Regions from separate parts of the Paeniglutamicibacter sp. NPDC091659 genome, predicted to be linked through region 1. Evidence: predicted binding sites of a transcription regulator. Region 1 holds the regulator's gene; each other region holds the start of a gene.
What was found. Region 1 encodes LexA, which represses DNA repair genes until DNA is damaged. Its sites were predicted from a motif close to TCGAACANNTGTTCGA; they were not measured.
Positions count from the first base shown of each region.

Region 2: a site for LexA is predicted at 2,890-2,905, ahead of ACIQLF_RS08410 (LexA family protein). Genes of this name have one in related genera too.
Region 3: a site for LexA is predicted at 1,540-1,555, ahead of ACIQLF_RS12835 (DUF222 domain-containing protein). Genes of this name have one in related genera too.
Region 4: a site for LexA is predicted at 2,794-2,809, ahead of ACIQLF_RS05130 (DNA polymerase III subunit alpha). Genes of this name have one in related genera too.

Region 1 is NZ_JBIVTO010000013.1:52,669-58,061, forward strand. Features, by position in the region: gene hisH (imidazole glycerol phosphate synthase subunit HisH) at 1-129, opposite strand, end outside; gene hisB (imidazoleglycerol-phosphate dehydratase HisB) at 130-750, opposite strand; gene ACIQLF_RS19160 (histidinol-phosphate transaminase) at 848-1,963, opposite strand; gene ACIQLF_RS19165 (LysM peptidoglycan-binding domain-containing protein) at 2,075-2,455, opposite strand; gene lexA (transcriptional repressor LexA) at 2,741-3,460, shown strand; gene ACIQLF_RS19175 (ATP-dependent DNA helicase) at 3,564-5,393, opposite strand, start outside.
Region 2 is NZ_JBIVTO010000003.1:187,339-192,731, forward strand. Features, by position in the region: gene ACIQLF_RS08390 (uracil-DNA glycosylase) at 1-331, opposite strand, end outside; gene ACIQLF_RS08395 (nucleoside deaminase) at 484-996, shown strand; gene ACIQLF_RS08400 (DsbA family protein) at 1,214-1,951, shown strand; gene ACIQLF_RS08405 (cytochrome c biogenesis CcdA family protein) at 1,970-2,845, shown strand; gene ACIQLF_RS08410 (LexA family protein) at 2,994-3,341, shown strand; gene ACIQLF_RS08415 (dihydrofolate reductase family protein) at 3,510-4,079, opposite strand; gene ACIQLF_RS08420 (aldo/keto reductase) at 4,538-5,393, shown strand, end outside.
Region 3 is NZ_JBIVTO010000006.1:174,118-179,510, forward strand. Features, by position in the region: gene ACIQLF_RS12825 (NF038396 family protein) at 1-216, shown strand, start outside; gene asd (aspartate-semialdehyde dehydrogenase) at 405-1,523, shown strand; gene ACIQLF_RS12835 (DUF222 domain-containing protein) at 1,835-3,559, shown strand; gene ACIQLF_RS12840 (winged helix DNA-binding domain-containing protein) at 3,633-4,769, opposite strand; gene ACIQLF_RS12845 (UDP-N-acetylmuramate dehydrogenase) at 4,806-5,393, opposite strand, start outside.
Region 4 is NZ_JBIVTO010000002.1:43,234-48,626, reverse strand. Features, by position in the region: gene ACIQLF_RS05130 (DNA polymerase III subunit alpha) at 1-2,669, opposite strand, end outside; gene ACIQLF_RS05125 (dihydrolipoyl dehydrogenase family protein) at 2,936-4,291, opposite strand; gene ACIQLF_RS05120 (hypothetical protein) at 4,378-4,689, opposite strand; gene ACIQLF_RS05115 (VOC family protein) at 4,902-5,342, shown strand; gene ACIQLF_RS05110 (ATP-binding cassette domain-containing protein) at 5,390-5,393, shown strand, end outside.

The DNA of each region.
Region 1 (5,393 bases):
GCAGTTGAGGATGTCGTCGGGCTTGGCAGAGAGCGTTACCTCGGCCCCGGCCGCCTCGAGAGCGCGCACGGCGGAGCGGACGTTGCCGGATCCGTAGTCAAGAACCGTGACTTTCTTGCGCTCGGCCATTTACAGCGCACCCTTGGTGGAAGGGATGGCGTTGCCGATGCGGGCATCGGGCTCCACTGCTTCGCGCAGTGCGCGGGCGAAGGCCTTGAACTGGGCCTCGACGATGTGGTGCGGGTCCCGGCCGCCGATCACCGTCATGTGCAGGCAGATCTGCGCGTGCAGGGTGAGTGCCTCGAAGATGTGGCGGGTCAGCGAACCGGTGAAGTGGCCGCCGATCAGGTGGTATTCCTGGCCCGCGGGCTCGCCGGTGTGCACCAGGTAGGGGCGCCCGGAGATGTCGACAACGGCGTTTGCCAGTGCCTCGTCCAGCGGAACGGTGGCTTCGCCGAAGCGGCGGATGCCTGCCTTGTTGCCCAGCGCGGTGCGCAGGACCTCGCCGATGGTGATGGCAACGTCCTCGACGGTGTGGTGCACGTCGATGTGGGTGTCGCCGGTGGCGCGGACCGTCAGGTCGATCAGCGAATGCTTGGAAAGTGCAGTCAGCATGTGGTCGTAGAACGGAACACTGGTGCTGATTTCGGAGCGGCCGGTGCCGTCCAAATCGAGTTCGACAAAGACGGAGGACTCGCTGGTGGTGCGTTCGAGGCGAGCGCGACGACCCGTGAGTTTTTCGGCAGACATGCACATTCCTTTTGATCAGGCGTTTAGACGAGGATGTGAAGCACGGGGATGGGGACACGGATGTGTCGGCCACAACCCCGCACCTATGAGTTTAGCGTTAGTGCCCGTGCGGACCCTGATTGAGCAGCTCTTCCAGGCGGACCAGGAATGCCGTGGTTTCGGCTTCGGTGCCTGCCGTGACGCGCAGGTGGCCCGGGATGCCTACATCGCGGATGATGACTCCCGCTTCCAGCAGGCCTTCCCAGATGTACCGGGGGTTTTCCAGTCCGCCGAAGAACACGAAGTTCGAGTCCGACGACGCAGGGTTCAAGCCCATGCGGGTCAGCTCGTTGACGATCCGATCGCGCTGGGACTTGATGTCCTCGACGTTGGCCAGCAACGCCTCGACATGCTTGAGCGCGGCGTTGGCCGTTGCCTGGGTCACCGCCGAAAGGTGGTACGGCAGGCGGACCAAACGGATGGCATCGGTGACCTCCGGAGCGGCGGCGAGGTAACCGACCCTGGCACCGGCCAGGGCGAAGGCCTTGGACATGGTGCGCGAGACGATCAAGCGCTCACGGCCCGGCAACAGGGACAACGCGGACGGGGTCCCGTTGTGGGCGAATTCGGCGTAGGCCTCATCCACGATGACGATGGCGTTGCTTGCAGCACCGGCCTCGTAGACCGCTTCGACGACGTCCAGGCCCAAGGCGGTGCCCGTCGGGTTGTTGGGTGAGCAAAGGAAAACGATGTTGGGCGCCGCGGCCCGCACCTGTTCCGCGGCGTCGGCCGCGGACAGGGCATAGCCCTCTGAGCGAACACCCGCGATGTAGGCGGTGTCGGTTCCGCTGGCCAGCAGCGGGTACATCGAATAGGTGGGAGGGAATCCCATGACCGTTCGACCCGGTCCGCCGAATGCCTGCAGGATTTGTTGGAGCACTTCGTTGGATCCGTTTGCCGCCCAGATGTTCTCGGCGTTCAGGCCGTGGCCGAGATAGGCCGCCAGGCGCTCGCGCAACTCGGTGAATTCACGGTCCGGATAGCGGTTGAGTCCCAGCGCAGCGGCGGATACCTCTTCGACGATTGCGCGATGAACGGCCTCGGGCAGCGGATGGGTGTTTTCGTTGACGTTCAGCTGGATTGGAACGTCGATCTGGGGTGCGCCGTATGGTTCAAGACCTTGAAGATTCTCTCGCAGGGGCAATTTTGCCAGGCGATTTAGCCGTTCATTCACCCCATAAGTCTAGGGCGCTCGGTGCAAGGCATCAGAATCAGCAATGTGGAACGGGGTAACAATCGGTTCGCAATGAAGCGGGGGTCACACCCGCCGTCAGCAACGCGGCAGTTACCGTGCCGATGGAACGTATATCTCGGTTCCCGGGAACAGGACGCTTCCCTCAAGGTTGTTGATCTCGGTGATCTGGCGCACGGCCTCGCGGGGGTCCAACTGGGGCGCGAACTCGCGAGCCAGACCCCAAAGGGTGTCGCCCTCGATGACGGTGACGCTGACGGCTTCTACACCCAGTGGCACATCGGCCGAGGCCTTGGCCGGCGACAGGAACAAGCCCAGAATCATGAGCACGCCCACGCTGGCCAGGAAGATCGGCATGGCGATCAAAACGAATTTCCCCCGGCGAGTCAACCGCAGCGGAGCTTCCTGCGGGGCGTGGTAAGCGATGGGGTCTGGAACGAGGTGGAGCGGGGCCGAGAGAGCAGCGTTTGCCATGTCTTTGCCTTTCCTTTGAGTACGACGGGCCGATGCAAGCGGGCCGCGAGTCGAACAAGCTTCTATTGTTCGAACACGTCTTTCGAATATGTGTTCGTAGTTCGTAAGTTATTTCTAGCACTTTTCAACGACACGTGTCCAGATCGGTTCGAACAAATCTTTGAAAGCGCCGCTTCCGTCCACTAACATGAGTGATGTGGAACGGTGAATTCACTTCATCACTCCGCACCGACAAATTGCGGAACGCGCGGGCCAACCGCCGACGATCGGGATGAGGCACAAAGAATGACGACCGAACAACGAACCCCTCGACGTGACGCGAAGAGCCTGACAATTCGCCAGAAAAAGGTTCTCGAAACAATCCAGCGCTCGGTCAGTGCCAACGGCTACCCGCCTTCCATGCGAGAGATCGGTGACGCGGTGGGCCTGGCCAGCCTCTCGAGCGTGACCCATCAGTTGAGCCAGCTGGAAAAGCTTGGCTACATCCGCCGCGACCCCCGCCGTCCGCGCGCCATGGAAATCCTGCTGCCATTGCAGCTCAAGACCGACACGAAACTTGAAGTGGTTTCCGGGCAGGCCGAACTCAAGGCAGCGAACGGCATGAACGTCTCTGAGCTGACGACCTCGTCCGACACGGCAATGGTCCCCCTGGTGGGACGAATCGCCGCCGGCAACCCGATTCTCGCCGACCAGGCAGTGGAAGACGTGTTTGCGCTGCCGCGCCAGCTCGTGGGCCATGGCGAACTTTTCATGCTAAAGGTCAGCGGCGACTCAATGATCGACGCCGCCATTTGCGATGGCGACTGGGTCGTCGTGCGACGTCAGCAAACGGCAGTCAACGGCGACATAGTTGCAGCGCTGCTCGATGACGAAGCCACCGTCAAGACCTTCCGCCAGCGCGATGGCCACACCTGGCTGCTGCCACAGAACTCCCGCTACGAACCGATCCTCGGTGACGCGGCAACGGTCATGGGCAAGGTCGTTTCGGTCATGCGCTCCATTTAGGGACGTCACTGGCATTTCAACGAGTCAGGGGCCGGTCATCGCGACCGTCCCCTGACTCATTTAACGTTTTGACGCATGGACTCCCAAGTGAGCCGCGCTGCCCCTAGCCTTCGCTGAGCCGTTCGAGCGCGGCCAACACCGTCGGCTTGTCCGGGGTGGCCCACAACGGCGGCAAGGAGGCCCGCAGGAAGCTTCCGTAGCGTTCCGTCGCCAGGCGCGAATCCAGGACGGCCACGACACCGCGGTCGTTGACCGAACGAATCAAGCGCCCAGCGCCCTGGGCCAACCTGACGGCGGCATGGCTCGCAGCCACCGCCATGAACCCGTTGCCGCCATGCTTGGCGACATCCCGGCTGCGCGCCGAGGAGAGCGGGTCGTCGGGCCGCGGGAATGGGATCTTGTCAATGATCACCAGGCGGCATGCATTGCCCGGCACGTCGACGCCCTGCCACAGTGTCATGGTGCCGAACAGGCAAGTGTCCGGTTCGGCAGAGAACTGGTCAACCAGGGCCTTCATGCTCGATTCCCCCTGGCACAGGATCGGCACGTCCAGCCGGGAACGCAGGATCTCGGCCGCTTCCTCCGCCGCTCGGCGCGAGGTGAAGAGCGCCAAGGCCCCGCCCCCGGATGCCTTGATGAGGTCTTCGATCTCGCCGATCATTTCCTGCGACATCTGGCGCCCGGGCTTCGGCAAGTGCTTGGCCACATACAGGATTCCCTGCTTGGGGTAGTCGAAGGGGCTTCCCACATCGACCCCGTTCCAGGTGGGCGCGCCGTCACCGACCAGCCCCAAGGCACCGGCGACTGGTTCGAAAGCCGCGCCGATGGCCAGCGTCGCGCTGGTCAGGATGACAGTGCGGCCGTCGAAGAGCCCTTCGCGCAGCTTGCCGGCAACCGACAAGGGCGCGACATTCAGGGTGGGCTGGCTCGACTCGTCCGGCTGGACGTAGCCCTCCCCCGGGCTGAAATGCCCCGGGCGCGAAGCCCAGATGACTTCCCGTTCCTCGGTCATTTCAAGCATCTTGGTGCATTGCTCGACCAGGTACATGACCTGGGAACGTGCCATCTGCCGTCCGCCGTCCGCGGGCGCGTTGGCCTCGGGCTTCGAATCGGAGAGCACCACGCGTGCCGCCTCGGCGATCTGGTTGATCGCGGCTTCCTGTTCCTCGTTGAGGCCGCGGGCCATCAGGCCCGTGGGGACGCCTTCGAGGCTGCGCTGCAGCGCCTTAGCACCCTGGTTCAGTGCATCCACACTCACCGCGCAATGCTTGCGGGCCGCCGAAGCGGCGGTCTGCACCATGTTGACCGACATCGGGCGGGTCACCGAACTTGTCACCCGGTCCTGCAGTTCGTGGGCCTCGTCGATGATGACGGTGTCGAAGTCCGGCAGCACGGCCAAGCCTTCGAACGCCGACACCGCGAGCATTGCGTGGTTGGTGATGATCACGTCGGCATCGGCCGCTCGGGCACGGGCCATCTCACTGAAGCATTCGGAAGCCATCGGGCACTTCTGGGAACCGAGGCAGTCCATCGCACTGACCGATACCTGGCGCCAGGCCTTGTCGCTGACACCCGGGGTCAGGTCGTCGCGGTCACCGGTTTCGGTGCGCTCGGCCCATTGGCGCAGCCGCACGACCTCCTGTCCGAGTGCGGATGACGGGCCGTCCGCGAAGCCGCCGGCGGCCGGGGCGTCGGATTCGATCGAGAACAGCGTTCCCTCGTCGTCGTCCGGGTAGCCGCCGCCGAGCTTGTACTGGCACACGTAGTTGGAGCGGCCCTTGACCAGGGCCACATCCATCTCGCGGGGCAGTTCGTTCTTCAGCGACTTCAAGAGCCGCGGAACGTCGCGCCCCACGATTTGAGCCTGGAGAGCCAGCGTTGCGGTCGAAATCACCACGGGCTTTTCCGAGTCCAGCGCATGCGCGAGGGCGGG
Region 2 (5,393 bases), on a different contig from region 1:
GCTTGGTTCCGCCGTCGGGGAGTTCCCACGGGAACACGTTCCACGGGATGCCGTAGCGCGGTTCCAGCCCGGCTGCCTCATAGACCGACGCAAGTCGGGCTGCCGTCGGATCGTCGTTGCGCAGTGAGAGGAAACCCGAGGACGTTCCGGGACCCGGCGCGATTTGCAGGGAAATAACCCGAGCTTCATCCACGTCGTGTATCGGATCGATCAGCGGAACCCGCGAACCGGGCTGCTGTTCCTGCAACTTGCGACATAGTGCAGTGAGCTCGGCGATGGAATCGTCCTCCACCTTGCTCAACTGTTCTTCAAAGTACTCGGATTGGCTCATTATTCACCTTTCGCCCTACCCCTGAGCCTACGCCGATTGTGCCGTCCGCGCATTCGCCGCCCGCCGGGCGAACCATTCCGCCGGCTGGATCGGTTGAATCCCGGCGCGGGAACTGCATGGTCAACCGGCAAATGCCGGTGGATGATGGGTCGATGGGAATCAACGCGAACGATCTGTATTACCTGCGGCGCTGCATCGAATTGGCCGGGCAGGCGCTGGAATCGGGGGACGAGCCGTTCGGGTCGGTGCTCGTCGACGGGACCGGGACTGTGCGTTTCGAGGGACACAACCAGGTGGCCTCCGGTGACGGCACCGCCCACCCGGAGCTGGCCATTGCGCAATGGGCGTTCAGGAACCTTACCGCCGAGCAGCGGGCAGCATGCACCGTCTACACCTCGGGGGAGCATTGCCCCATGTGCGCGGGGGCGCACGGATGGGCGGGTCTCGGCAGGATCGTGTTCGTCGCCTCGGGCGCCATGCTCGATGCCTGGCTGCGGGAATGGGGCGTGGCTCCCGCGCCGGTGGCGCCGCTGCCGGTAAACGCCATTGTCCCGGGCGTCGAGGTCGACGGCCCGGCGGAGGAACTTGTGGGCCAGATCCGGGCGCTGCACTTCCGCTCGCATCATGGATCGGGCGCCGCGGCCGGATCCGAAAACGTGGTTTGACCAGAACGAATCCGGACCTGGCCAAAGCACTTCCCGGCTCCTGCAGGGAAGCCGGCATTTCGGGTGGACGTGCGCGGCCGCGATTTCACCTTGTGTCCTTGGCTCCGATACGTTTCTTGGTAGACCTCTTGCCGCAGACGTTGGAGCGCCCGGATATCTGTGTAGCCCGACACCTCGGTGAGGAATGCCCCCGATGGAAGGACCCTGCGTCTCCCTCATGTCAGAAGCACCCCAAACACCGGCCAAGCCAAAACTGCCCTGGTTCTGGATCATGCCGATCCCCGTGGCACTGCTGATCGGCATTATCATCGGGATGCAGATCCCCACTCCGGGGGATACCGTGGCGACCCCGCCCGCGGCCGCGGCACAACCCAGCGAGAGCGCTCCGAACACCGAAGCCGCACAGCAGAAGATCAACGTCGAACGCCGCGCCGCCAATGATCCGACCGCCGTCGGCGCCATCGACGCACCCGTCACCATGGTCACCTACTCGGATTTCCAGTGCGGATACTGCGCCAAATGGGCCGCGGATTCCTTGCCCACGATCGTGCAGCAGTACGTCGATGCCGGCAAGCTGCGCATCGAGTACCGGGACATCATGTTCTTCGGCGAAAACTCACGCCAGAGCGCCGAGCTGGCAGTCGCCGCTGGAAAGCAGGGCAAGTACCAGGAATTCCACGACGCAATCTTTGCCGACGGCTCCACCGCCAAGAACGCTGACTTCTCCGCCGAGGGCATCAAGGAACTCGCCAAGAAGATCGGTGTGGACCACAAGCAACTGGTGGCCGATGCCGCATCAGAGGAAACCTCCGCGTTGGTGCAAAAGAACCACGACGAGGCCAAGGACCTTGGCGTCACGGGAACCCCGACGTTCATCATCAACGGAACCCCGGTCGTCGGGGCCCAGCCGCTCGAGGTCTTCGTCCAGGCCATCGACGCCGAGCTCGCCGGTTAACCGGAAGGCCCAACACACATGGAAGTCGGGTTCGCCTACGCCGTCATCGGCGGAATGCTCGGGGTGTTCAGCCCCTGCAACGCACTGCTGCTGCCGGCCTTCTTTGCCAACATCGCCGCGTCGCGTGCCAAGTTGCTGAGCCTCGGCGCGGTCTTCCTGGCCGGGCTGCTCATCACCCTGGTGCCGCTGGGGCTGGGACTGGGCTGGCTGGGCGGAATGCTAAGCATCGATCGCGGCGTCCTGCTGACCGGTGCCGGATGGGTGCTGATCGTTTTGGGCCTGGTCACGGCGTTGGGTGGCGGGTTCGATTTTTCCCGGTTCATACCGGGCGGCAGGCCAGCGCCGGCGGCCGGATCCTTGGTTGGGACGTTTGCGCTGGGCGCGGTTTCGGGCGTGGCAGGGTTCTGCACCGGACCGGTGCTCGGTGCGATCCTGACACTCGCGCTGACCTCCGCAAGCCCTGCCCGCGGCGGCCTGCTGCTGGGGCTCTACGGGGTGGGAATGGTCATCCCGATCCTTCTCATCGCCTTGTTGATTCGCAAGACCGGGCATGGATCCGTGCGCTGGATGCGTGGCCGCAGGTTCTCCGTCGGGCCGCTGAAGTTCCACACCACCTCGCTGCTCATCGGTGCGGTGACCCTTGTGGTTGGTTGGCTCATGATCTTCACCAACGGCATGGCTTCGATCCCCGAGCTGCTGCCCTCAAGCTGGATCTCGTTCCTGGAAAACTCGGGCCGATGGCTTGATTCGGTGGTTCCGTCCTGGGTGTGGACGCTGCTTGTTGGCGTCCTGCTTCTGGTCTGGTGGCTGCGCGCCGCGATTCGCAGAACCAACGGCCCCAACGAGGCCGCTGACGAAACCCCTGCTATTTCAACAGAGAACGCACAGCGCTAGCGCTGAGAGATAACGCCTCCCTACCCTCACTGCTAGGCTAATGGCCGAATCTTTGTTCTAGGAGGTGTGTGCGTTGTTCGGGATCAATCTGCCGCAACCTCCCACGCCTGGCCCCGAGTCGCAGGGCCCCGTCGGCGCCGTTGAAGCGATGGGATTTCCTTCGCCGGCCCGCGACTACTACAACGGCGGAATCGACCTGAACAGGTTGCTGATTCGCGACCGCACTTCGACATTCCTCATGCGCGTCTCGGGGAACTCCATGGCTTCGGCGGGCATCGCCCACGGGGACGAGGTCATCGTCGACCGTTCGTTGACCCCGAAGGACGGATCGGTTGTCATCGCGGTGCAGGAGGGTGATCTCGTCATCCGCCGTTTGGTCCTTCACCAAGGGGCCATGGTGCTTTGCAGCGACGAACAATCAGCGGCCGAAGCCGGTGCCATCCTTGAGGAAACGAGCATCTGGGGCGTTGTGACCCGTTGCCTGCACCACGTCTAAATTAGGTGCCACGTCAGGCAACGTTTGCCCTGTCCTCTGGCGGCACCTGGGAGCGATGTTCCCCGTCGATATGTCCGCGCGTTCGGGGGCACGGCCAGCGCGGGGCAACGCGACCCCGAGTCGTCGTTCCGATGCGAGGGATCGGTCAACGGGCCAGAACAAATCACGTCAAGCCGTAGCTCGCGTGGGTCGGTATCGCAGGGCGACCGCCCCCGACCGGAACTCACGGCAGTCCACGAGCTCGAGCTGGATGCGCTCGCGCAGACCGGCGAGCAACGTCGGCCCGTGTCCGGCAAGGACCGGCTGCACAAGGAACTCGTACTCGTCGATCAAACCCAGATCTGCCAACGCCAAGGGGAGCGTCACACCACCGACCCACAGGCCCTCGCCTGACTCCTGCTTGAGCCGCTGAACCGCTTGCCCCAAGTCGCCTCGCACCAGCTCGGCATTCCAATCGACCCCGCTCAGCGTGCTCGACACGACGTACTTCTTCGCCCGGTCGATGGTCTCGGCGAACGGGATCTGCCACTCATCCATCCAGTCAGGCCACGTGCCCGTGGCCGGCTTCCGCCACGCCGACGCCATCATCTCGTAGGTCACCCGGCCGAATAGCAGGGCATCGGCTCGCTCCATCTCAGCGGTCCAGTAGCGCATCGACTCCTCGTCCGGGGGGAGCCCTGCCTCGTGATGGCAGCAGCCGTCGAGCGTGACGTTGATCGAATATCGAAGTGGTCTCATCTCGTTGCTCTCCCTTGATGCGCGCCCCGCGTTCACCGGACCGTACTCAGACGACTGCCGGCCCCATTTCTCATCGGCCCCGATCGCACCTACTTTAACGCCGTCGTGATGCGAACCAGGCCGCAGACCATCCGCGCTCTGCCCTTGCCCGACTGCAGAGCATCACGCAGATCGCTGAAGACAAGAAATGGTGCATTTGATCAGCGATCGTATGAATAGATGCAGCACATGTCAATCGCAACGCTGACCGCCTTGTCAATACGCCGAAGCCGCGAGCCTGCCCCTCCATGATCGTTTCGAGCAAGCCACAGTTCAATCTGTTGCATGACGCATTTTCTGCAACTGGCCACGTTTGAAGGTGTCTCGGCCTACCATTCAGTTTCCGCGTGGGAGGGTCCGGCACAACAGGTAATAACAGTGCCTCCCACCTCCGCAGACAGGGGCGTAGCGTTGCCGGCATGACAACCACGAACCTAGTCCTGAACAACGGTGTCACCATGCCCGCAGTGGGCCTCGGTGTATTCCAAACACCTCCCGAGGAGACCACAACCGCCGTGGCCGAAGCGCTGCGCATCGGATACCGGCACATCGACACTGCCGCCGCATATCTCAACGAACGCGAGGTGGGCCAAGGGATCCGCGAGTCGGGGGTGCCCCGCGACGAGGTCTTTGTCGAAACCAAGATCTGGGTCACCGACTACGGGTACGACGAAACCCTCCACGCCTTCGAGAAGTCCTCCGCGAAGCTGGGCATCGACCAGATCGACCTGCTGATCCTGCACCAGGCGGTTCCCACGTCCTTCGATCGAACGATCGCCGCGTACAAGGCGCTGGAGAAGCTGTACGCGGATGGCAAGGTCCGAGCCATCGGGGTCAGTAACTTCATGGTCGAGCACCTCACACGGTTGCTTGAGGCCACGGAAGTGGTACCGGCGGTCAACCAGATCGAGATGCACCCGTACTTCCAGCAGCGCGACGTTGTTGCACTTGACGCAGCCCACGGCATCCTTACCCAGGCGTGGTCGCCCATCGGCGGCATCACGTTTTACCGGGACGGCGAGAAGAGCACCCTCCAGGACGAGACCCTGCTCAGGATCGCGAAGAACCACGGCAAGTCTGCCGCCCAGGTGATGCTCCGGTGGCACCTGCAGCAGGGGCGCTCTGCCATCCCGAAGTCCACGCGGCCGGAGCGCATCGCCGAGAACTTCAACGTGTTCGATTTCGAGCTGGCTCCCGACGAGCTAGAGGCCATTGATGCACTCGACACGGGAGTGCGCGGCGGGCCCGAACCGGAACTGATCACGTCCGATGGAT
Region 3 (5,393 bases), on a different contig from region 1:
AAGACCAACCCCGAGGCACTCTTTGTCCTGGGCTACATGTTCTTCCCGCTCTTTGCCCTGATCTTTGCGGCACTCGGCCTGTTCCTTATCTTGACCGGTTCCAAGATCATGGGCCTGGTCCTGCTGCTCACACTGACCCAGTTCTTTGCGTTCAGCTCACTCTGGGCCGTCGGCGCGCGCAAAAAGCTGCTGGCCGAGGAAGACAAGAAGCCGTAACGCCGGAGTCGCCAGAACACCGCACCATGAAGGACGCCGTGCCCGAGGGATTTTTCCCCTTCGGGTGCGGCGTCCTTCGTTTGCTGACGTGGCATGTCCCGGCAACCCGTGCCCCGGCAACCGCACGGTGGCACCCGTGTGGCGTAACCAACTCCCCAATCGCGGACCCGAACCCTTAAGATGGGACCATGACTTCTTCCGTTGGCTTTGTCGGTTACCGCGGCATGGTTGGCTCTGTTCTGATGCAACGCATGCAGGACGAGGGCGACTTTGCGAATCTCGATCCAGTGTTCTTCTCCACGTCCAATGCGGGCGGCGCGGCCCCCGCATTCGCCGAAGGCGCGCCTGCACTTCAGGATGCCTACGACCTGGACACCCTTGCCAAGCTGCCGATCATCGTCACGGCCCAGGGTGGGGACTACACCAAGGCCGTGCACGGCGACCTGCGCGCACGCGGCTGGGACGGCCTGTGGATCGATGCAGCTTCCACGCTGCGCATGAACGACGACTCGGTCATCGTGCTGGACCCGATCAACCGCAACGTCATCGACGCCTCGCTGGCCTCGGGAACCAAGGACTTCATCGGCGGCAACTGCACGGTTTCGTGCATGCTCATGGGCCTGGGCGGGCTGTTCAAGAACGGCCTGGTCGAGTGGGGAACCGCAATGACCTACCAGGCTGCCTCCGGCGGCGGCGCCCGCCACATGCGCGAACTGCTCACCCAGTTCGGCACGATCAACGGCAACGTCTCAGCGGATCTCGACGACCCGGCTTCGGCGATCCTCGAGATCGATCGCAAGGTCCTTGCCACCCAGCGCGGCGGACTCGACGCTTCCCAGTTCGGCGTGCCGCTGGCCGGTTCGCTGATCCCGTGGATCGACTCGGACCTGGGCAACGGCCAGTCCAAGGAAGAGTGGAAGGCCGGGGTCGAGACCAACAAGATCCTTGGCACCACCGACGCCAACAAGATCATCATGGACGGCCTGTGCGTGCGCATCGGCGCCATGCGCTCGCACTCCCAGGCCCTCACCCTCAAGCTCACCGAGGACCTTTCGGTGGCCGAGATCGAGAAGCTGCTGGCCGAGGACAACGAGTGGGCCAAGGTCGTTCCGAACACCAAGGAAGCCACGGTTGACGCGCTGACCCCGGTTGCCGCATCCGGCACCCTGGACATCCCGGTGGGCCGCATCCGCAAGCTCGAGATGGGCCCGCAGTACATCTCGGCGTTCACCGTCGGCGACCAGCTGCTGTGGGGTGCCGCCGAGCCGCTGCGCCGCATGCTCTCGATCGCGCAGGGACGCCTCTAGTCCCTCGACGGGGTTTCCGAACAAGAATTCATGCCGGGTTCCGGCGGCCTTCCCAGGTTTTGGGAGGTCGCCGGGCCCGGCATTTCTTGTGTGGCCGGTGTGAGCAGAACGAGGGGACAAGTCACCACAGCGCCGAGCCGAACCCATGCGAGGTCATCCATGGCGCCGCAACCGGTAATCGGGCAAAGACTGGCGAACGCCATACTGGATTCCGCATCATGTTTTGTCCGGGGCCTTGTCCCGAAGAACACTTATCCACAGTCCGGCACCGGCTCGCCCACGGCCACGCGCATTCATCCATGCTGGTTCCCATGGGCACCCAGCAGGAACTCACGGGCAGTGTCGTGGCGGCAATCACCGCGGCCCTCGACTCCCCACCGGATCAAGATGACGCCGGCCAGGGGTTGCGCCTACTTGCGATCCTCAAACCCGTCTTCAGGGAACTGCTCGAACGCGCCGCGCACTCCATCGGCCCTTCACAGGTCCGCGCCGCAGTATTCATCGCTCTGACCGAGGACTTCTACCGAATCAGCGGCTACGGACAAATCCTCGCCGCGGCTCGCGCCACCGATGCCAGCCTGCATACAATCACCGAAGAACCTCTGGCGGAGCTGAACCAGATCCTCGCCGACCCCGCCGAATTCCTGGCTGGTGAACGCCGACTCCCGGCGGATGCGACCAACGCTCCGAACCGCAAATCCCTGTACCGCGATGAGGCCGAGTTCCTCAAGACCCAACAGAACCTCACCCATTTCCAGGCCATGCACCGCATGGAAACCGCCACGAATTTGCTCCCCCACACCGGCTACAACGGCAAACCCGTACCGCCAAAATTCCCGCAGCTGGGCAGGGTTTTCCGTGAAGCGACCGCCGATCCCACGGCGATCGCGGGCCTGGCCAGGAAGCTGGAGGGCATGCGTCCTGAAATTGAGCTGCAGCCAAAACCGGAGGCGGTCGCACGGCACTTCGAGGCCGAGCTCGCCAACGCCGTATCTACACGCAACTCCCAGGGAACCAACACGTTGCTCAAGGACCAGGCCAAACGCCTGAATAGCGGGATGGTGGAACGCTGCGAGGACAACGAATCAAGGTTCACCGGTGCCTACTACCTGGGGCACACGCACAAGGGTTACGAGTACAAGATCATCACCAATGCCGAAGGCCACGAACTACTTGCCACCGCCGCCGATCTCCTGAACAACCCTAAAACCCAGGCCGGCACTCGTCCCGTTCCTTCCGCGGAGCCCGCCACCCCGCGACTGCCCATCCCGGAATGGGCAGTCGACCCCAGCACGCCGATCGACCAACGCCCACTGTCCGGGCTTGAAGACCTCTCCGGCTCCATGCCCAGCATTGGCAATCAGTCGGATCCGGGCATCGAGGTCCTGCCCGGGGAGACTCTCGACCAGGCCTATTTCCGGCAGCGCGCCGTGCGCCTGCACCAGTTGCTGATCGATTCACTCCGCATCGCCACCGGTTCCGATACAACCACCGGCACAGCCAACGCCGAGGACACCGGCGAGCAAATGCCGATGAGGCCGCACTTCACCCTCGCTGTCACCATAGACTTCCAGACCCTGCGCGGCGAACTGGAAAACGCGGGGGTCACCGACCACGGCGAGGACATCTCGGCATCCAATTGCCGGCGCATCGCCTGCAATGCGGGAATCATCCCGATTGTGCTCAACGGCGACCGGGTTCCCTTGGAGCTTGGCAGGACCAGACGGTATTTCAATCGTGCCCAGCGCCGTGCCATCGCAGTGAGGGACAAGGGATGCTGCAATCCGGGGTGCTCGATGCCGGTGAACCGGACCGAGGCGCACCACCTCGACGAGTGGAACGCCGGAGGCAGGACCGATGTATCCCGCGGCTGCCTTTTGTGCGTACGATGCCATGTGGCCCACCACGCCGGGCACTTCCGCGTCGTGATGCTCAAGGGGCTGCCCCACGTCATCCAGCCGAAATCTGTAGACCCGTTGCAGATACCCAGGCGCAACTGGATCTTCCACCCCGCCGCCCAACCGCTGGCCGCTTGAACACCCCCTGCCGCTTGGTGCCACCCCGCGCGTTGGATGAGATTGCACCTTGCAACCCATGCAAACCACAGAACTATCCGGCGCGGAAATCCAGGTACCCGGCCATGGAAGAGTTCATGCGATGCATATGGCTTGCGGACGTCTGCGCGAAAGGCACCGCCACGGCAGAACGTTCCTTGCCCGTGGTCTCCACCTGCCAGGTGCCGACGGTTTGCCCGCCGCTGACCAGAGTCCGGCGGAAGACGCCGTTACCGCCCGGGGCGATGGCGTCCGAATGCTCCGGGGCGAGCGTGGCCGTGCGGTCCTTGTAGCCGAGCAGGAACTCGTCGAACCCCGGCAATGCGAGCACGCTGCGCGCCCCGGGGGCGTCGTCCCACAGCGCATCGATTTCCGGCGCAAGATGGTAGACGCTGCCGCCGAGTTCGCGGGTGGCCAGCTGGTCGCCCATGGTCTTCAGCGCGGCACGCACGGGCGTCAGCCCGAGGCCAAGCCACCAGGCGCAGTCGGCAACCGTCGCCGGCCCGTGCGAACGGAAATAGCGCAGGACAATCTCCCGCACGGCATCCTCGGGGTCCATGGCGGTTGCTTCGGGGCCGGCCCCGGGCGACCATTGGCTGCTGTCCATGAACAGCTGGCGGGTGCCCGATCCAGGTTCCATCCGACCCTGCACCAGTTCGCCGCTGAGGCTCAGGGCGACCAGCAGGTGGTAGCCGCGCTGGCCGGAAACATCCGACCCGGCGGCGGACATTGCTTCCATCAATGCGGACCGGCTGGCTCCGGCGGTCGCGCAGCGTTCCACGACCACCGGCAGCAGGGATTCGAGTTCCGCCTCCGTGATGTTTTCCCGCCGCCAGGTTGCGGCGGCCTGTGCCCGCATGCGCGGCGCGGTGACACCCAGCAACGGACGGAGCATTTTCGGATCCAGGAACATGAGCGTGCCGCGGGCTCCCCAGGAACGGACCACGCCGCCGGATTCGAGGGCCGCATGGACCTGGGCCAGGGTGCTGCCGGGAAGCCGGACGCCCAGCGCCCAGCAGGCCTGCACCAGGTCCTGGGCCTGCATCATGCCCATGCGCCGGACCACGTCGGCCGGGGTGCGCGCGGGCTCGGAGCCTGCCGGGATCCCGGGCAGCAGGCCCTGTGCGGCCAGTCGCAGCCGTGCCAGACGGAGCCTGTCGCTGCTTGCCATCGGGGCGGGTGCTGTAGCCATGGGGTCGGGCTCCCGGGTTGTTGGAGGTTGCAGCCGTTAGAGGCTGCAGCCGATCAGCAGCGGTTCGTTGTGCAGTTCGATGCCGAAGCGTTCCTTGACGCCGGCGCGCACGGCCCGGGCGATGGCCAGGATGTCATCGCTGCCCGCTCCCCCGCGGTTGGTGATCGCGAGCGTGTGCTTGGTGGACAGCGAGGCGCGGCCGCCGGCCACGTCCTCGCCGGCGATGCCGGGCAGGCCGTAGCCCTTGCCGAAGCCGGCGCGGTCGATCAGCCAGGCCGCGGAGAGCTTGATCTTGCCCGGCTCGGCGGCCGGGAAGTTCGGTGCGCCCTCCGGCAGCGATTCCAGCACGGAGGCGTCCACGATCGGGTTGGTGAAGAAGGACCCGGTCGAGTAGGTGTCGCGGTCGGCCGGATCGAACACCATGCCCTTGGAGGCACGCAGTGCCAGCACCTTGGTGCGCACCGCGGCGGCGTCGGCCCGCTCGCCCGCCTCTACGCCCAGGGAGTTGGCAAGTTCCTTGTAGCGGACCGGTGCGGAGTCCGCGCGGCGCTCGAGCGCGAAGCTGACCGAGAGCACCACGTATTCCGGGGAGCCCTCGACGGTGGTGCGCTTGAGCAGCGAGTC
Region 4 (5,393 bases), on a different contig from region 1:
CCGACGGCCCGGGGAACCACCGGCAGCTGCGCCGGCGGCAGCAGCCCCTCCAGCTTTTCCACCCGGTAGCCGTCCGCCGAGCGGTTGATGTCCAGCGGCAGGATCTTGATCCCCATGCGCCGAGCCTCGGCCACCAGCAGTCGCTTGGGGTACATGCCGGGGTCGTGTTCCCAGATCCCGGCGAGGAACGCCTCCGGGTGGTGGGCCTTAAGCCAGGCCGACTGGTAGGTGGGCACGGCAAAGGCCGCCCCGTGGGCCTTGCAGAACCCGAAGGAGCCGAAGGCCGCCAGCGTCTGCCAGACCTCGTCGATGACGTCCAGCGGGTAGCCGAGGCCCTGGGCGGTCGAACGGAAGAAGGCCTCGACCCGGGGCTCCGATGCGCTTCCCAGGAGGCGGCGGTAGACATCGGCCTTGGCCAGCCCGCAACCGGTCATCGTGTCGAAGATCCGCAGCACCTGTTCATGGAAGACGGTGACCCCGTGGGTCTCGGCGAGCGCGGGTCTCAGGTTCGGGTGGGGATATTTCTCGGGTGCGAATCCGTGGCGGTTTTCCAGGTAGGGCTTGACCATGTTGGATTTCATGGGTCCGGGTCGGAAGAGGGAGATGTCGATGATGAGGTCGTTGAAGTCGCGGGGGGCGAGTTTGCCGATGAGTTCGCGTTGTCCGGGTGATTCGATCTGGAAGCAGCCGAGCGTGTGTGTGGAACGGATGAGTTCGAAGGTGGGTTTGTCGTCGAGCGGGACGAGGGCCAGGTCGATGGTTCCGTTGGGTTTGATGTAGGCGGGGATTTCCCCGGGGTGTTTGCCTTGGTGTCCCCCCGCCTTGGCGACTGTCTGTGCGTCCGGGTGGATGCGCTGGATTTCGGCGAGCGCGTAGGTGATGGCCGATTGCATGCGCACCCCCAGGACGTCGAGCTTGAGCAGTCCCATGGGGTCCATGTCGTGTTTGTCGTATTGGCTCATGGGGAGGTTTAGTCCGCTGGGTTGGACAGGGGTTCTGTCCAGGAGCGTGTTGTTGGAGAGGATGACTCCGCAGGGGTGCATGGAGATGTGTCTGGGTAGCCGGTCGAGGCGTTCGGTGAGGTCCACGAGGAGGTCGAGTTGTTTTTCGGTGCCGAGCCGGTCGGCGAAGGGTGCGAGTTCGGGTTTCTCGTTCAGGGCGTCGCGGAAGGATGAAGCGGAGAAGCGCCAGAGTTGCTTGGCGATGACGTCTATGTCTTCTTCCTCCATGCCGAGGGCCATACCCGCGTCGCGTACAGCTCCCCTGGCGCGGTAGCCGTTTTGCATGCTCATGAGGCTGACTCGGTCGGCGCCGAAGCGGGTGAAGATTTTTTGGTAGATGTTGTGGCGTTGGGCGGATTCGACGTCTATGTCTATGTCCGGCAGGGTGGCTCTCTCGCGGGAGAGGAAGCGCTCGAAGAGCAGGTCGTGGGTGAGGGGGTTTACCTGGCTGATGCCGGTGAGGTAGTTGACCAGTGAGGAGGCGCCGGAGCCTCGTGCGGCGGAGCGTATGCCCATGCGGGTGATCATGTCGCTGACTTCCGCGACGGTGAGGAAGTAGGGGGCGAAGCCGAGGTCTGCGATGGTGCTTAGTTCCTCCCCCAGGCGTTGGCGCATCAGGGGGTTGTTCCCCTCCCCGGGGATGAGCCTGTTGATGCCGGATTCCGCGCGTGCGGCGAGTTCCCGGTTGGGTTCGCCGGTGATGCCGATGATGTGGGCTTCGGGCACTACGGGTATTCCCCATCCCGTGTCGCTGACGGGGTCGAGGCGTGCCCAGTCGGCGAGCGCGGAGGTGTTGCGCAGGAGCGTTGTCCCTATCCGGGGGCTTGTTGCCTCGCGGGCGATTTCCGCGGCGAGGTGGCGCATGTGCCCGGCGGTCTTGAGCCAGCCTTGTCCGTTGGGTTGGATGTCGTTGAGGGTTTCGAGGGAGGTGAGGGCGCGTGCGGAGTCCAGGACGTCTGCCGTTGCCGCGCCGTCGGGTTCGGTGTATCTGACGGCGTTGGTGAGGATGGGGGCGATGTTTGCCGTTTCTGCGCAGCGGAGCAGGCGGATGGCGTGTGCGGTACTGAGCCGTTCCCCGGGGTTGTTCAGGTGGGTGACGATCTCTACCCGTAGTGTTCTCTCCCCCAGGAGTGTGCGCCATCGGTGGATGAGGGTGCGGGCCTGGTCGTAGTGGTGGTGTTGGGTTGCCAGGCCCACGTCGGAGTTTGGTCCCAGCAGGATGGTGAGCAGTGGTTCCCCCGTGGGATCGAGGGCGTGGGTTGCCAGTTCCCCGGGGGTGATGCCCAGGTGTTGTTTGCGTATCCCGTCGGGTGTTGTTGGTTGGTGTGCGGCGGAGACCAGACGGCAGAGGGCCTTGTAGCCGGCTCCGTTGCTGTGCCCCTTGGCCAGGATGATGATTCGCCCGGAGATGCGCAGGGGGTTGCGGGTCTTGCCGTCGTTTGCCTGTCGTGTGGGTACGAGGGTTGCGAGGTCCACCCCCAGGATGGGGTCCATCCCGTGTTTGATGCAGGCATTGAGGTGTTTGATGCTTCCGTAGAGTCCGTCGCGGTCAGTGATGGCCAGTGCGTCGGCGCCGTCGGCGAGCGCCGCCTGGACGAGGTCCTCGGGCCAGGAGACTCCGTAGTGTGCGCTGAAGGCGGATGCCACGTGCAGGTGGGTGAAGCCCATGGGTATGTTCGCCTCTCCTTCGCAGCGCCCCTTTCGTTTGCCAGGTGCGGGTTTGAAGGTTTTTGTCGCTTCGGTGTGGGAGCAACGTGGGCCGTCCGCCGCGCAGGGGGTAGAGCCATCATATTAGAACACACGTTCTAATCAAGTTGCATTGGAACGCATCTACCACCCGCGCACATTCACATCGGTTCGGTTCGGACGATGAGCAGGGATTATGTGGTTTACATGAGATGGCGCACCCACGCCGGCCTATCCGCCGAACAGGCCTATCCGGAGTGCTCGAGCTTGTCGAGCGCCACGAGGTAGGCCTCGTTGTAGCTGGGGAATTGCGGAACCTGGTCACGCAGGACCGAAAGCGGGATCTGTGCCCTAATGGCGAGGGCCGCTTGGTGGATCCATTCGCTGGCTTGCGGCGCCACGACCCAGGCGCCAATCATGACCTGTCGCCGCCGGTCGATCAGGATGCCCAGGTCTCCTCGCGGGTCTTGTTCGTAGGTCCACGGCCGGGCAATGGCCTCAGGCAGGTTCACGCTGACGGCTTCGGTCTCAAGGTCGATCAGGTCTGCCTGTACCTGAGTGAGTCCGACCGATGCGATTTCCGGGTTTGCGAACACCACCCGAGGGATCCCCCCGTAACCGGCGCGTCGCTCCTTCCCCAGGATGCAATCTGCAACGATGCGTCCTTGGTATTTGGCGACATGCGTAAAGGGCATGATTCCGGTGACATCCCCCGCCGCCCAAAGGCCTTCAGCGGACCAGCAATGCTCGTCCACCTGCATGTACCCCTTGTCATCCAGGAGACCTCCGGCGCGAGGGATGCCCAACCCTTCGGTGCGCGGGGTCCGTCCCGTGGCGAAAACAACGGCGTCAACGGTGAGCTCGCTTCCGTCACCCAACGCCAGCACGCTTCTCCCGCCATCGGCCCGCCCGCTTGCAATCGAGCGGTTCATGCGCACGTTTACCCCGGCATCGCGCAAGTAGGTTTCGGCGAGCGCGGAGACCTCGGGTTCCTCGCGGCCCAGCAGGCGCTGGCTCCTGTTGAGCAGCGTGACGTCCACGCCGAATCCGGCCAGGAATGTCGCGGTTTCCAGCGCGACGGCGCTTCCGCCGACAATGGCCACCGATTGCGGCAGCTCCGCGAGCGTGTACACCTCACGGTTGCCCCATGCGGTGATTTGCTCGGACCCGGGGAAGGAGGGGAAGACCGGCGCGGTTCCGGTGGCGACGATGATGTGGTCGGCCAAGTATTCCCGGCCGTCAGCCTGGATGCGGCCCGGTCCCGCGATGCCTGCCCGCGCGCGGACCACCCGTGCGCCGCGCTGCCGGTAGCCTTCGGCCTGGACACTGTCATCCAGGTGCCTGACCATGTAGTCGCGGTAGTCCCGCACCTGCTGCCAGTTGAGCGCGAAGGGCAGGGTCCCGGCGGCGCGCCCGGCTTCGGCCCGAAGCTCCGGCCCCCGCAACACCGTCTTGGAGGGAACGCAGGCCCAGTAGGCGCATTCGCCCCCGATGAGTTCCGTTTCAAAAACCACAATCTTCTTGCCCGCGGTGATCAGCCTGTCGGCGGCAACCTCCCCGCCGGGGCCCATGCCGATGATGGCTACATCGAATATTTCCTGCACAAGACCACCCCTGCGTCCACAAATCCGCCATGCAATGCCTAGCCTTCAGCCTTGCACTTGCCCCGGCGAACAGCCAGAGAACGGGGCTAAGCACTTTCCCCGCAGGCGTCGTGGATCTTGATGATTCGCCATCTTCCGGTCCCGACCTGGCGGGAGACCTCAAAGGTACGTAGGGGGCCAACCCCGGCGAGCCTGACTTGCAGCCGCCAGACCTCGTAGTCGACAAGCCCCGGGCCGCGTCCGCGTTCGGCCCGCAATTCCTCTTTCCACCAGTTGCGTCGCTGGAACCAACGCACCGGCTCGGCGGCCAGCTTATATTCCCGCCCTTGCCAACGCATGCGGATCGGAACCCCCGCCAGTGTGCAGTCGACCTCGATCGACTGGGTAAAAATTCCCACGCCCCCACCTCTCACTCGCCCCACACCCACCAAACGGCGCCGCCCCCGGGCCCGTTCGGCACCAAGGAAGCAGCGCCGCACGGGATCCAATGGCGCACTCAACCATTTTATTAGAAACTATGTTCTATACAAGGCGAGGCTAGAACACATCTACGACAAATTACGTCCTGAAGTCTACTTTTCGGCAATCCCAAGGGCATAGACTCGTGCCCATGACTCCAGTACCAGCACCCGCGATCACCGCCTTGACCCTGGGCGTGCGCAACGTTGAGCGCTCACGCGACTTCTATGTCCAGGGTCTCGGCTTCCGCGAAATTTCACACATTCCCGGGGAAATCCTCTTCGTCCAGGCCGGCCATGGTCTCCTGCTTGCCCTGTGGAACGTCGCCTCAATGCCCGGAGAGTACGGGGATGTGGGTCACGGGGTGCAGGCGCCCCCGATGTCCCTTGGCCACAACACCGGCAGCGTTGAAGAGGTCCACGACTTGTACGCAAAGGCCATGGCGGCGGGTGCCACTTCCGTCGGCATCCCGACGACCAGGGAATGGGGCGGGACCAGCGCCTGCGTGGCGGATCCAGACGGCTTCCGCTGGGACTTCGTCCACAACCCGGCCTTCGGCATCGGCGAAGACGGTTTCATCACCGGCGTCTGAACGCAGTCCCTCCCTCCGCGTCCCGCCGAAAGACGGTTTCAGCCATCATGC